DNA from 2 places in the Shewanella carassii genome. Region 1 is predicted to be linked to the other one. Evidence: riboswitches for the same ligand, from Rfam matches in the RefSeq annotation. Region 1 holds a riboswitch; the other holds the start of a gene.

The links. Region 1 has a riboswitch for cobalamin ahead of K5621_RS04460 (TonB-dependent receptor). Riboswitches for the same ligand answer to the same signal wherever they lie in the genome.
Region 2: it holds a riboswitch for cobalamin, as region 1 does, so the genes downstream of both, K5621_RS16575 (ABC transporter ATP-binding protein) here and K5621_RS04460 (TonB-dependent receptor) in region 1, are expected to answer to the same signal.

The regions. Positions count from the first base shown of each region.
Region 1 is NZ_AP024618.1:971,853-979,100, forward strand. It holds gene K5621_RS04450 (DUF3592 domain-containing protein) at 1-1,190, shown strand, start outside; gene K5621_RS04455 (DUF805 domain-containing protein) at 1,454-1,801, shown strand; cobalamin riboswitch at 1,942-2,134, shown strand; gene K5621_RS04460 (TonB-dependent receptor) at 2,227-4,176, shown strand; gene K5621_RS04465 (GDSL-type esterase/lipase family protein) at 4,285-4,905, shown strand; gene K5621_RS04470 (HDOD domain-containing protein) at 5,050-5,772, shown strand; gene K5621_RS04475 (LysR family transcriptional regulator) at 5,821-6,723, opposite strand; gene metE (5-methyltetrahydropteroyltriglutamate--homocysteine S-methyltransferase) at 6,890-7,248, shown strand, end outside.
Region 2 is NZ_AP024618.1:3,662,957-3,670,204, forward strand. It holds gene K5621_RS16550 (cobyric acid synthase) at 1-446, opposite strand, end outside; gene cobU (bifunctional adenosylcobinamide kinase/adenosylcobinamide-phosphate guanylyltransferase) at 521-1,117, opposite strand; gene K5621_RS16560 (adenosylcobinamide-GDP ribazoletransferase) at 1,114-1,890, opposite strand; gene cobT (nicotinate-nucleotide--dimethylbenzimidazole phosphoribosyltransferase) at 1,890-2,954, opposite strand; gene K5621_RS16570 (FecCD family ABC transporter permease) at 2,972-4,042, opposite strand; gene K5621_RS16575 (ABC transporter ATP-binding protein) at 4,039-4,980, opposite strand; cobalamin riboswitch at 5,080-5,216, opposite strand; gene K5621_RS16580 (histidine phosphatase family protein) at 5,285-6,028, opposite strand; gene metH (methionine synthase) at 6,270-7,248, shown strand, end outside.

The sequences.
Region 1 (7,248 bases):
CCCTCGGGCTTTATTTCGTCAAGGACAGTGTTCAATCCTGGCAGGAAGTGAATATCCTGCTCGAGCGAGGCGCCGAGACCCAAGGTTATATCGCCCGGCGTGCTCAACAATATGTGCCCCCGGGGCGCTGGGGCGTCGGCCGTTATGAGTGGGATTGCCAGGTGCATTATCAGTTGCCTAACGGCAGTGAGCATTATATCTGGAATCCCCCAGGCCTGTTTTGCGACTCGAGAAGCGTCGGTGAGGCTGTGGCCCTTTGGTATTTGCCTGAGGAGCCCGGCATAGTGCGCACCGATATCCGCTATCATCGAGAGCAGCAAAATACCTGGCACGAACTGTTGGGTATTCTATTGGCGTTGCCTATGTTGGCGCTAGGCGGTTGGACTTTGACCAAAACGGGTCAATGTTTGCGCTTTTTCCTGGCCAGAGAGCGACTCTCTCCACGGCTTGAGCCGTTGGCGGAGGCCGATAATCCCGCCGAGTTACTGGCATTTCTTGAAGCCAATCGGGCCAGCCCGGCCAGTTGCTATTTGGGGCAGCAGGCCCTTGGCTATATCGCCGCCAGACCTGAATGGCAGACGCGTTTTCTTGCCTGGTTTGTTCCCGTTTGTCTCAAGTGGGAGTCGCCAAATAAAAGAGAAGAGATCTGGGAAAGCTCGGTTCTCGGGCTTTCATTGCAATGGACTCTCGGTCGTCGTTACCCTGAGTTTACTCTGGCACTGCTCGATGGCATTCGCAGCCTGTTTACTGAGCATGAACTGGCGAAGATGGTATTCTCTCAGCACCTGGCCGAGCTGCAACGCAAACCTTGGAACACTGAAATTCAGGGGCAATTCAACGCCTTGTTATTGGGGCGGCAAATGCCTTTGGGTGACAACGGATTTATCCACACCGAAGTGAGTCGCTTGGTATGCCTTGGCTGGCTTTTGAATAACCTGGAATCACTGCCAGATGTTTGGCGCGGCGCGGCTGCAGCCTTACTCAAGGCGCTCGCCGGGCAGCCGCCACTCAATCCTTTGAGCCGTAAACAGCGTAAAAAACAAGTGCCATATTGGCGCAATATTCTCAGCAGTCTGGCATCCAAGTCTAACTCGGGGGCAATCGGTCGAAAGCGCCAGGCACAGTTGGCACAGATTGAAACCGATATCCAGGCGCTGGCCGCCAGCCGCGGTTTTACGCTGAGCAGATAAGATGAAAAAGCGTCGGCTGGCTATGTATGGCTATGGATATGGCGATATTTGTAAACCAATGACGACTGCCGGGGTGAGATATCTCTGATTTCACAATTGATGCAAGCCAGATCTCTTTTCTGTCACTTTGCAGTTCATTCAGGTATGTTAAAATTGTTTGCTGTTTCAGGGAGTAAGAAACTCTGATGAAACTTTGGTCGCCTTAAGCCATTCAATAATTGGTGCGGCGTTATCGGATCTTGGATCTGTTATTGGGAGAAAACATGGAACATTTCATCGGAGCCATCAAAAAATACGCCGACTTTACCGGTCGGGCCCGTCGGACAGAATACTGGATGTTCACTCTGTTCTATATCATTTTCAGCCTGGTTGTCAGTGCTATTGACTATGCGCTGGGTACCACAGTGCTGGGGCTGATTTATTCTTTGGGCCTGTTGTTGCCCTCTATTGCGGTTGCCGCGCGTCGTCTGCACGACACTGACCGCAGTGGTTGGTGGCAGTTGTTGGCATTTATCCCTATCATAGGTTGGATAGTGTTGCTGGTCTTCTACTGCCAGGACAGCGAAGTGGGGGACAACCGCTTTGGCAGTAACCCCAAAGAGCTGGGTTAAGATAATGGAAAGGGAGCCTCGGCTCCCTTTTTGTTTTCAGGGTTAATCTGCGGCGGTCAGTCGTCGTCAAAATTAGACATTCATCCATATAGACGTCTATAATGCCCGCTCTCGGTCAGGCCGGGAATGACAGCACAGTATTTCAGTCAACCTCTCGTGGTGCCCCGGAATGAAAGACCGGGGATAATCGGGAAGCCGGTGAGAATCCGGCACTGCCCCCGCAACGGTAAATGGTGAGAGACAGGCGCGCCCAAGTGGCGTCATAAAAGTCGGGTCTCGCGCGGTCAACCGCATAGCCAAAGTCCGGAGACCGGCCCTGGAGGTATTTCGATGATTTCGGTGGGCAGATCTCGAAATGCGGCAGCCAAGGGGCTCTCCCTGCCGTGGCACTCTTGCCCCGTTTCCCTTTCAGGAGTCAAAGGAAAATGGGTTTCAAACTAAATCACCTCGCGCTGCTTTGCGGTGCATTTACCTCAGTTCCCGTCATGGCGAGTGCTACAACCCAGGCCGTGGATGAACATCTGGTGGTCATTGGCCGTCAGGATGACACGCCGCTCAATATTGCCGCCAATGTTGCAGTAATAGATGCCGCCGATATTCAGCAAAGCGGTGCCAGTAATCTGAGCGAGTTGCTGCGTGGCCGCAGTGGCATTCAAATATCGGACAATAACTCAGGGCCCGTGCTGGCGATGCGCGGTTTTTCTGCCAGCCAGGCGGTGAATAACACCCTGATACTGATAGATGGTCGCCGACTCAACAATATCGATATTGCCGCCCCCAGCCTGAGTGCCATTGCGGTCAATCAGATTGAAAGAGTAGAGATCCTTTCCGGCAGCGCCGGAGTGCTCTATGGCGATCAGGCCGTCGGCGGGGTGATCAATATTATCACCAAGGCGCCCAGTGCCAGCGGTGGCAACCTGACCCTCTCTGGTGGCAGTTTTGACACCTACGAAGGTCGTGGGGATCTGTCCGGCGCCATCAATGACAACTGGCGTTACTATTTGGCTGCTGCTTATAACGAAAGCGACAACTACCGTAGAAACAATGCCAATGAAACCGGTTCTGTGCTGGGGCGTTTGCAATATGATTCAGAGTCGACCAACTTCTTTGTCGAAGGCAGTTACTACGATAACAAGCGCCAGACTCCAGGCTCACTGACCCTGGCTCAGTTTGAAGCCGACCCACGCCAGGCGACATCGACGCCGGGTGATTACAACCATGAGATGACTTCCGCCTGGCGTGGTCATATTCAGCGTCAAGTACACGCCAACTGGGCTCTGGTTGCGGACCTCAACTACAGTGATACTTTGGTGTCCAGTGTCAGCTATGGCAGCCCAGGTCGGAACGAGCGCTCGCTGTTGGAATTCAATCCCAAGGCACTGGGGCGTTATCTGACCCGCAATGGTGAACTGAGCATAGTCATAGGTGCAGATATTCAACGGGGTGAAACCGAGTTCGATCTCAGTTATATGCAGCGCAGTAACACCCAAACCATGACCAGCACCTATCTGCAGGCCAATGTGCCGCTGACCAACAGCCTGAGCTATGTGGTGGGCGGGCGTTATGCCAAGGTCAAGGATGAACTCAAGGACGGTCAGATTTACCCCAATGGCATAGATTTGGATGAAGATGCTCACGCGCTCGAGTTGGGGCTCAACTATCGGCCGCTGGAAGGCCACAGATTCTATCTTCGCGGTGATGAGAGCTTCCGTTTCGCCAAGGTCGATGAGCAAGCTTATACGCCGCCAACAGTCGTCGGTCTCAAGCCGCAGACCGGCCGTTCCATTGAAGCCGGCTGGGATTGGACCTTGAGCAACCAGAGCCTGCGTTTGAACCTGTACCGGCTGTCGCTGGAAGATGAAATTGTTTTTGATCCCAGTGCCGATATGCCTATCGGCGGTGCTTTCCCCGGCGCCAACGTCAATGCCGATGCCTCCCGCCGTTATGGCGCCAGCCTCGACTGGGACTGGCAGCTCAATGAGATGCTGCAGTTGGGACTTGAGTACAACTATATCGATGCCGAATTTACAGAAGGCGCCAACAAAGGCAAATCTCTCTCCTGGGTGGCCGAGCATTCAGGGCGTGTCTACACCAGTGTGGACTTTGGTCAGCACTGGCAGCTGTTTGTCGAGGGCCAGTATCTGGGCGACAGATATATGGAGGGTGACAATGGCAACCAGCACGATAAACTGGACAGCTACTGGCTGGGGAATATCGCCCTCAACTACAGCCGTGATGCCTGGCTTGCCAGCCTGAGGGTCGACAACCTGTTTGACAAGCAATACGCCAGCTCAGGTTATTTCAGTACCTGGGGCGATGGTTATTACTCGGGTAGCGGCCGTGCGCTGAGATTCAGCGTCAGCTATCGCTTCTGATAGCATAGAAAGCCGGGGTTTCCCGGCTTTTTTCTGCCCGTATTTCTATCGGTTGTAGTTTAGAACCTGGGCTTTTTCGAGCACCGACAAGGAGGCAAGAGCCGAAATATGAAAGCTGATTTTAGCTATGGTTTGAGAGGCGTGGTCATAGCCCTGTTGTCGCTGTTTTTGCTGGCTTGCTCCGAGCCCAAGCTGGCTTATATCGGCAGCAATGGCAAACTGCTGGCCTTCGGTGACAGCTTGACCCAAGGTGTTGGTGCCAAGGCCGGGCAGGATTATCCCAGTCGTCTGGCCGAGTTGTGCCGTTGTGAGGTAATCAACGCCGGGATTTCCGGTGAGCAATCTGCTGCCGGGCTTGAGCGTTTGCCGGCACTGCTGGACGAAACCAAGCCGGATCTGCTTATTTTGCTCGAAGGCGGTAACGATATTCTCCGCGGCCGCAGCCAGGCACAATTGGCGCAAAACATTGAGGCCATGTTACTTGAGGCCAAGGTGCGGCAAATTCCGGTAGTGCTGCTGGCTGTGCCGCAAAAGAATTTATTGCTGTCGCCCCTGCCTTTGTATGCCGAACTGGCCGACAAGCACGGCGCCATCTTGCTGGAAGATACTCTGTCTGAGCTGCTGCGTTCAAACGAGCTCAAGTCAGATACTGTGCATCTCAATCAACAGGGGTATTCGCGTTTGGCACAAGCCATCTTCACCAGGCTGCAGGAGGCGGGCGCTTTTTGATGCTACTTTTTGATTCTATTTAGCAAAAACCAGGCTAATTATCGATTGAACTTGACCCTGTAGGACATTTTATGGGTAAATTCTCTGCCATAATAAGTGGCAATAGTGCCTCCATAATAAATAACAACAGGTTTAAAGAATCACATGACAGATCTTGAGCAGCAGGTTTTTACTCAAGTGCGTGCCATTATTGCCAACGAAGAGCAGGTGATAGGGCGTCGCGGCATCCTGATCCCGCTTAAGAAGGCCATTATTGCGGATGGCGATATTCGCAATGTGATCGATATAGTCGCGACCGATCCCGCGCTGGCAGCCCATCTGCTGTGGCGCAGCAATAACGCGCTTTCACCTTCAGTCCAGCCCAACCGCAGCCTCAAGGATGCCTTGGTGCGTCTGGGACAGGTCAATATCTACCGTTATGCCTTTAGCTTTTATCTCAAGGAGCGGCTCGATGAACTGCCGCAGCCTTATCGTAAACTGGTTCTGGGCTATTGGCGCCTGACCGAGTCTGTGGCGACCGAGTCGGTAGACAGCCTGCATCAGATGCAAGGGGTGCAGATAGACGCGGATGAAGTGCAGACTCTGGCGCTGTTCAGCGTCTTTGGTCAGATCATTGCCCTGACAGCGTTTGCCTATCTCAACGCCGAAGCCGAGCAGTGCTTCCCGCTGGGCATTATCAAGACCCTGATAGATACCCAGCAGCAGACGCTGACGGTGGAAGCTTTTGAATCTCTGGGGTTGGATGATGAGCTGCAAAGCGAGTTTATGGTCGCCCATAACCTGAGACAGACCCGGGATCCCAATTCACCCGGACTAGTACTGAGAAGGGTATTGTCGCAGCGCGGCCTGCTGCTGAATCCTCTCTAAATGCTTTTTGACTGCCGCCGACTATCAGTGACGGTGGCAGCCGCCCAGTCAGTGTCTGTCCTGGCGCAGTAATCCCTCTTTGGCAATCAACTCCAGCAGCCTTTGCAGCTGCACTCTATTGCTGCTGTCGCGGCGGTAGGCACCGAACAGCGGCCGTTTCAGGCCCTCTTGTCCCAGTTTCACCGAGGTCAGGCTCAAGCCCTGGGCCTCGGTCAGTGACCAGTTGGGCAAGGCCGCAACCCCTTCCTTACAGGCGATGCGTTGCAGCAACACATTGGTGAGATCGCAGCGTTTTTGTGGGCCGGGCACCACCCCAGCCGGTTCGAGGAAGTGACGGAAAATATCCAGCCTTTCCAGCGGTACCGGATAACTGATGATAGCTTCCCCGGCTAATTGCTGCGGCAGAATATACTTGTTTCCCGCCAGCGGATGATCTTTGGCCATCACCAGTCTCACTTCAAAATCAAATAGATGCTGATAGGCAAGGGCATGACCGGGCACAGGATCTGAGGTCAGCACTATATCCAGCTCACCGGTTTCCAGTGCATTGAGTGAGTCGAACAGGTGGCGGCTGGAGAGATCCAGGTTGGCATCCGGATAAGACTGATGAAAGGCCTCCATCACGGGCATCAGCCAGCGAAAACAGCTGTGGCATTCGATGCCAACCTTTAACGGGCCGCTGCTAACGGCCAGGCCTCGTTTGAGTACCGACTCAGTCTCCTGTACCCGTGGCAGTATCTCTTCTGCCAGGGTCAGCAGGCGACTGCCTTCCAGCGTGAAGGTCAGAGGCTTGCTTTTGCGAACAAATACCTGGGAGTTAATTCGGGTCTCCAACTCTTTAATCTGATGTGACAGCGCCGACTGGGTGACAAAACGTTTCTTCGCCGCGCCGGCCAGACTGCCACTTTCTTTCAGTGCTATCAGAGTACGAAGGTGTCTCAGCTCTATCATTTCCTCTCCACATGAATGCCGCTCATGTTGCCCTTGAATTCAATTCGGTTGCCTGTGTTGAGACTAACACAATAAACTTCTAGACGTCCAGACGCCCATGTCTATTTATTGTATTCCGGCGTCACCAGTCATTTGCCGCATGTTTTTATAAAGGATGGAATACACTATGCAGTTAAACAGTCTTGGCTTTCCCCGTATCGGACGTCGCCGCGAGCTCAAGTTCGCCCTAGAAAAGTATTGGCGTGGAGAGTCCAGCCAAGCCGAACTACAGAGTGTTGCCAAGGAGCTTAGGCGTACCCACTGGCAGTGGCAGGCCGATGCCGGGGTGGCGCTGTTGCCGGTCGGTGACTTTGCTTACTATGATCAGGTGCTGACCCTGAGTGCGACTCTGGGAGTCATTCCCGAGCGTCACCGTGACGGCGGCGCAGTCAATCTCGATACTCTGTTCCGGATTGCCCGTGGCCGAGCCCCTAGCGGTAAGGAGGCCCAGGCGTCAGAAATGACCAAGTACTTCAACACTAACTA
Region 2 (7,248 bases), 1.8 Mb from region 1:
TTGGCAATATCGCCCTGGCGCAAATTGATTTCGGCCGGGCTACCGGCGCCTTCTACCAGCAGCCAGTCAAACTCCTGCTGCAACCTGTGCCAGGATGCCAACACCGCCTGCATGGCAGCGGCTTTATAGTCACGACTCTCGGGGCCGAAAAAGGCGGCAGCTTCCAGGCTGGTCAGCGCCTTGCCCTGAATAATCACCTGCGCCTTGGTATCTGAGCTGGGTTTAAGCAATACCGGGTTGAAGTCGATTCTCGGCTCAAGACCGGCGGCCACCGCCTGCAGCGCCTGGGCCCGGCCAATTTCACCGCCATCCCGGGTGACGGCGCTGTTGAGCGCCATATTTTGCGGCTTGAAGGGCGCCACTCGCTGACCATGACGATGAAACACCCGGCAGAGTCCGGCCACCAAGGTACTCTTACCGGCATCCGAAGTGGTGCCCTGCACCATAAGGCTGCGACCAGGCCGGGCCAGAGTCGAGAGCGCGGCTTCAAGTTCAGCGCTAATAGCTGTTACTGGGCCGCTCATGTATTACCCCACTGATCCGGGCTTGTACCCGAAGCGCTCAAGCCCAGGGAGCCACTGCTATCAGAGCTCACAGGCTTTAACGCCAGCGGTAAACCTGCGACAACCAGAGTGACTCTGTCGGCCTTGGCGGCCAGCGCCTGATTGAGCCAACCGGCCTCATCGACAAAACGCCGACTCAGCTCCCCAAGCGGCACTATGCCGGAGCCAACTTCATTGCTCACCAGCAGCAGATCGCCGTCAAACTCGGCTACCGCCTGCAGCAAGGCCGCGCGTTCGCAAGCCATATCAGCACCAAAGCAGAGCTGATTACTGAGCCAAAGCGTCAGGCAGTCTACCAATACCGGCGCTCCAGAGCCTGAGCGCTGCACAAGCGCCTTGGCCAAATCGAGCGGCACCTCGGCCAACTGCCATTCGAGGCTGCCGCCTTGGCGCGCGGTTTGATGGTGGGCGATACGCCGGGCCATCTCCTCATCGGCGGACTCGGCTGTTGCCAGATACCAGGGGCGGACATTGGCCGGGCACAAGTCGGCCAGTTGCCGCTCGGCGTAGCCACTCTTGCCGCTGCGGGCACCGCCCAGAATAAGATGGATCATGCCGGGCTGCCTCCCAATGCCAGCAACAGCATATAAACCGCCAGCTCACTCACCTGCTGCGCCGCTCCCAGGGTATCGCCGGTGTAGCCGCCAATCTGGCGCCGGAACCAGAACACCAGGGCCCAACGCAGCAGCAACATGGTCGGCAATAGCCAGAACAGCAGCGTGGTGGACAGCAGTGCCGTCAGCACAATTCCAGTCAGCAGCAAAATACCCAGCTCATTGAGCCCCTGCTGCTGCGCCAAAGGTTTGCTCTTGCCCTCGTCGCGAACATAGGTTTCGCTGAAGATAATGCTGGCCGCCGTCACCCGGCTGACACAGTGCGCCAATACCAGGGCCAGCGCCGCCTGGTTGATGTCGTAAAGTGCCAACTCTAGCAGTACCTGGTACTTGAGCAGCAACACCAACACCAATGCCAAGGCGCCATAGCTGCCAAGGCGGCTGTCTTTCATGATTTTCAGTTTGTCTTCTACCCGCCAACCGCCGCCGAAACCATCGGCGGTATCGGCCAGGCCATCTTCATGAAAACCGCCGGTAACCAGCACACTGCAAATCATCGCCAGCACTATGGCGATGGAGCTTGGCAATATGCCGGCGGCCAGCAGTAACACCAAGGCGGAGATCAAGCCCACCACCACGCCCACCAGGCCAAAGTAGCGGCTGGCCTTGTTGAGGCTGTCGCTGTCCACCGTCAGGGCGCTGGGTACAGGAATACGGGTGAAAAAACCTATTGCGATCAAAAACAGCCGCAGCTGCCCGAGCCAGAATCCCATCAGAGCACCTCTTGGGTAGCTGGCTCTACCACCTTGTCGACCCCGGCTTCACCAAAGCTGGCCATCTGGTTGTAGAAGTTGGCCGCCGCCTGCACCAAAGGCAGCGCCAGCGCCGCGCCCGAGCCTTCACCCAACCTGAGTCCAAGCCTGAGCAAGGGCTTGGCGGACATGGCCTCGAGCAGCAACTTGTGGCCGCGCTCTTCAGACTCATGGGCAAAAATAAGATAATCCCTCACCCCCGGCGCCAAACGCACAGCCGCCAGCGCCGCTGTCGACGCGATAAAACCGTCCACCAGCACGGGCACACCAAATTCGGCCGCCGCCAACATGGCTCCTGTCATCTGCACTATTTCAAAGCCTCCGAGGCAGGCGAGGATACTGAGCGGCTCGGTCAGCTCGCAGTGGTGCAGCAGCAGTGCCTGCTCTATCAGCAGGCATTTGCGCTTAAGCGTCGCGGCATCTATGCCGGTGCCGCGGCCGACACATTCACTCACAGGCAGGCCGGTCAGGGCGGCCATCACGGCGGCGGCAGAAGAGGTGTTGCCTATTCCCATCTCCCCCAGCGCCAGCAGGTTGCTGCCGGCATCGATATGGCGTTTTACCAAGGTGCGCGCCATGGCAAACCCTTGATGCACAGCGCCCAGAGTCATGGCGGCGCGTTTGTGGATAGGCCCAGTACCGGCGCCCAGACGCTGCTCTGTAACCTCGGGGATCCCCAAGGGGCTGAGAATGCCGCAGTCAATCACCTCCAGCTCGAAGCCGGTCTGGCGACAAAACACATTGATGGCGGCGCCGCCGGCAACAAAGTTGAGCACCATTTGGGTGGTCACCTCGCTGGGGGCAATCGACACCCCGGCCGCGGCAATACCATGGTCGGCGGCAAACACCAGCATCACGGGGCGGCGGATGACCAACTCATCGGTGGCGGAACCGAGCTGAATGCGCCCCAACTGCAGCGCCAAAGCCTCCAGCTCACCCAAAGCGCCCAGGGGTTTGGTCTTGTTGTCTATGCGGGCCTGAATCGCGTCATCCAGCGTGTGATTGATTGCTGCAACCTGGTACATCCTTCCCTCTCTTATCGTTATTGGCCGCGTTTACGCAGCACCATCAGGAAAAACAGACTGCCGATGGCCGAGGTGATCACCCCCACCGGCAGCTCTTGGGTGGGCAGTATGCTGCGAGCCAGCACATCGACCCAAACCATAAACAGGCCGCCCGCCAGTGCCGTCAGCACCATGGGATGCTGCCCCGGCAGCAACAACCTGACAATATGAGGCACCATCAGCCCCACAAAACCTATCCCGCCGCAGTGGGCCACCAAAGTGGCGGTAATAAGCGAGCATAACAGCAGCATGGAAACCCTGAGCCTTTGCACCCTGATCCCCAGAGTGTGGGCGGTTTCATCACCGGCAAGCATCGCCAGTACCTGGCGCTTGAAGGCCAGGATCACCAGCAAGGCCGCCAGCACCACCAGAGTGGGCAGTCCAAGCCCATCCCAACTGGCACGGGCAAAACTGCCCAGGCTCCAAAACAGCAAGGAGGTGGTGGCCTGCGGGGTGGAAAAATACAAGATCAAGCTGGTGAGGGCACTGAACATAAAGGAGATGGCGACCCCGGAGAGCAACATTCTCTCTATCTGGTTGCCGATATTCCTGCCCGCGAGCAGCAGTACCATAAGCACAGCCAAACTGGCACCGATAAAGGCTCCCAGCGGCAGCGATACCCCGGAGATGGCCGAACTCAGGCCAAGGCCGGTCGCCAGGGCGACCGAGACCACGGCGCCGAAGCTGGCGCCCGAGCTGATACCGAACAGGTAAGGATCGGCCAGCGGGTTGCGGGTCACCGCCTGCAATACATAACCCGACAATGCCAAACCGCTGCCGGCGATAAAGGCCAGCAAGATACGCGGCAGGCGCAGATCCCAGACGATACGCTCGCTGATGGCAGAAGGCTCACCCACGCCCAGCAGGTGTTTGCCAATCACTCTTGCCACATCGAAGAGGCTGATATCGGCGGCGCCAAAACCGGCGGCGGCCAAGGGTGTCAACACAGTGCAGAGCAGCAACAGCAGCCAGCACCAGTAAAGTCTGGGCAAGGGCCTGAGAAACCAGCCGATAAGCGAGCGCCCCGGTGCGGCCACGGAAGCATTCATGCGCCACCTCCCACCGAGCCTGGGCGCCGGTCAGTTTCCTTGTGAGCAACACAGGTTTCGGCCGAGGCAGGCCCTGCCATTGGCTCGACTATCGCAGCGCCTTGAACCTCGCCACTGGCGAGCGCCGCCGAGCTTACAGCCTTGCCGTGACCAGGCTCTGGCGACTGATAGCCGTAAAAGTAGTGGATCAGCGGCCGTCCCAACTGCGGATGCGTCCCCACCTGGCAGCAAACACCGAAGACACCGGCAATTCTGTCTTCGGTCAATACGCTCTGGGGCGAGCCGTGGGCAATACGGCGGCCGTTATCCAGCAGCAAGAGTTCGTCACACAGGGCCGAGGCCAGATTGAGATCGTGAATCGAGGCGATCACCGTGACCCCCAGGCTGCGCACCAGCTCGAGGATCTGGATCTGATAGCGGATATCCAGATGATTAGTGGGCTCGTCCAGGATCAAAAGCTTGGGGCGCTGCACTATGGCGCGGGCAATCAAGGCCCTTTGCTTCTCACCGCCGGAAAGCTGCGCGAAAGGCTCTGCGGCCTTGTGCTGCAACCCGACCTGCGCCAATGCCGCCTGCACCTGGGCCTTGTCGGTCGCCGATGGCATATCAAACAACCCCTTGTGGGGAGTCAGTCCCATGGCCACCAATTGAGTCAAATCCAGTGCCAACTGGGCCGGGGTATCCTGCAGCACCACGGCCACCTCTTTGGCGAAGGCTTTGGCAGACAAGCTATGGATATCCTGACCAAACAGCTGGATCTGGCCGCTGTCCGGGCGGATATAACGATAGAGGCAGCGCAGCAGGCTCGACTTACCGGCACCATTGGGGCCTATGAGCCCGAGCATCTTGCCACTTGGCAGCTCAAAACCCACATCGGCCAATACGCTGTGACCACCGGGAAGCCAGCTAAGCTGTTGCACCTTGAGTGCCAGGCTCATAACCGCCCCCCGACATTGAGCCTGTGACCGGCAGAAGGCTCAAGCTGCAGTGGAAGAATCATCTATTCGCTCCCCCGGTTTACCCGCCCGGGTTTCTGGTTTGGTTTATCAGCCTGGGCAGGTCTCCTGACTCGTCGCCAACGGCGACTCACAGTTGCGGGCACAGTCCGGGCTTTCCCGGTTCCCTGGGTTGGTTCACCTGCAAAGGCGCCAACACCCTGGCTGCTGCCGCACTTGGCGGCCATTTGGGGTTATTATCCCGGTTTTATCGCCCGGCACAATTGCCCGGCGCAATAGCGCAGCACTATTGCGGCCAGTGGAGCTTGCTGAAACACTGCCATTCCTGGTCACTTTCACCGCTGGCATCACGGCTGGCATAGAGGGTTATTCTGACCCAGGCCGCATAAGGTAGCTCCAAGGCGTTGAACACTGCCGCAGGCGGTATTTGCCCCGGCAGCAAAATCTCGGCCAGCAGCAGCCGGATAACCCCACTGTGAGTCAAGATCAGTGCCGCATCGGCGCTTGCTGAGGAACCAGAATCTCCTGAAACAGAGCTTTCGGAAGAACTAACCTCTCTAGCAAGCCAGCGCTGCACCATAGTCTGCCAGCCATCCAACACCCGGCTACGAAAGGCTGGCAGCGATTCCCCGCCCGGCGGAGTATTGGCCACGGGGTCACGCCAGAAGGCTTCAGCCGCCTCGCTATGCTGCTGATAGACACTCGCCACCTTCATGCCGTCCCAGTCACCGAAGTCCAGCTCCCAGAGCCAGTCATGCTGCTGCAGCGGCGCCGGGAAATAATCAGGCATATCGGCCTTGAGCTCGGCGGCAAAGGCCTGGCAACGCTGGGCCGGGGAGCTCAGCAGCGCCAGGCGTTCGGGCTGGCTCGGTAACTGCTCCAGCGCACTACTGATAGCCCGCCAGCTGCGCCACATCTGCGCTTTGCCCTCATCGCTCAGGGCCACATCACTGCGGCCGCGGATAATCTCGCCGCCTTCACATTCGCCGTGCCGCAGCAGATAGATATTCAGTTGCCTATGTTCAGCCACACACTTCTCCCGTCAGAGTCCGGTGGTTACCGGGCCAATTTAACCTTGCCGCAGGCCGCCGGAATCCGTATATTACGGACGTCTATACGTATAAATGTCCAAAATAACTTTCCGCGCCCACACACGCCTTTGGCTATCATGCCAGATAGTGTCCCGGGCGTCAGGTCGGCAGAGATGATGTCGCGGATGCCAAGCACCGCGAATGTAAAACAGCAATAAGACAGGTATGAAAGGTAACCCTATGGCGACTTCCCAGCACTCCCCAAGCCAGACAGAGCTCAAGCTCAAACAGACCCTCAAAGAGCGGATCCTGATTTTAGATGGCGCCATGGGCACCATGATCCAGGACTACAAGCTGGAAGAAGCCGATTACCGCGGCGAGCGCTTCAAAGATTGGCATTGCGATGTCAAAGGCAACAATGATCTGCTGGTACTGACCCAGAGCGAGATCATCAAGACCATTCACAGGGAATACCTGCTGGCCGGTGCCGACATCATAGAAACCAACACCTTCAACGCCACCACCATTGCCATGGCCGACTATGAGATGCAGAGCCTGGCGGCGGAGATCAATTACCAAGGCGCCAAAATCGCCCGCGAAGTGGCCGATGAGGTGGCCGCCGCCAGCGGTATTCCCCGCTATGTGGCCGGGGTGCTCGGCCCCACCAACCGCACCTGCTCCATCAGCCCGGATGTGAATGACCCCGGCTTTCGCAACATACATTTTGACGATCTTGTGTTGGCCTACAGCGAATCCACCGAGGCGCTGATCGCCGGTGGCGCCGACATCATCCTGGTGGAAACCATCTTCGATACTCTCAATGCCAAGGCGGCGCTGTTTGCCATCGAAAATGTGTTCGAGAAACTGGACCAAAGGTTGCCGGTGATGATTTCCGGCACCATTACCGATGCCTCGGGCCGCACCCTGACAGGGCAAACCACAGAGGCCTTTTACCATTCTCTCAGACATATCAAGCCTCTGAGCATAGGCCTCAACTGCGCCCTGGGCCCGAAAGAACTGCGGCCCTATGTCGAGGAGCTTTCCCGTATCAGCGAGTGCTTTGTCTCGGCGCACCCCAATGCCGGCCTGCCCAATGAATTCGGAGGCTATGACGAAACCCCGGCAGAGATGGCAGGCGTGATAGGCCCCTGGGCCGAAGAGGGGCTGCTCAATATTGTCGGCGGCTGCTGCGGCACCACGCCTGCGCATATCAAGGCGA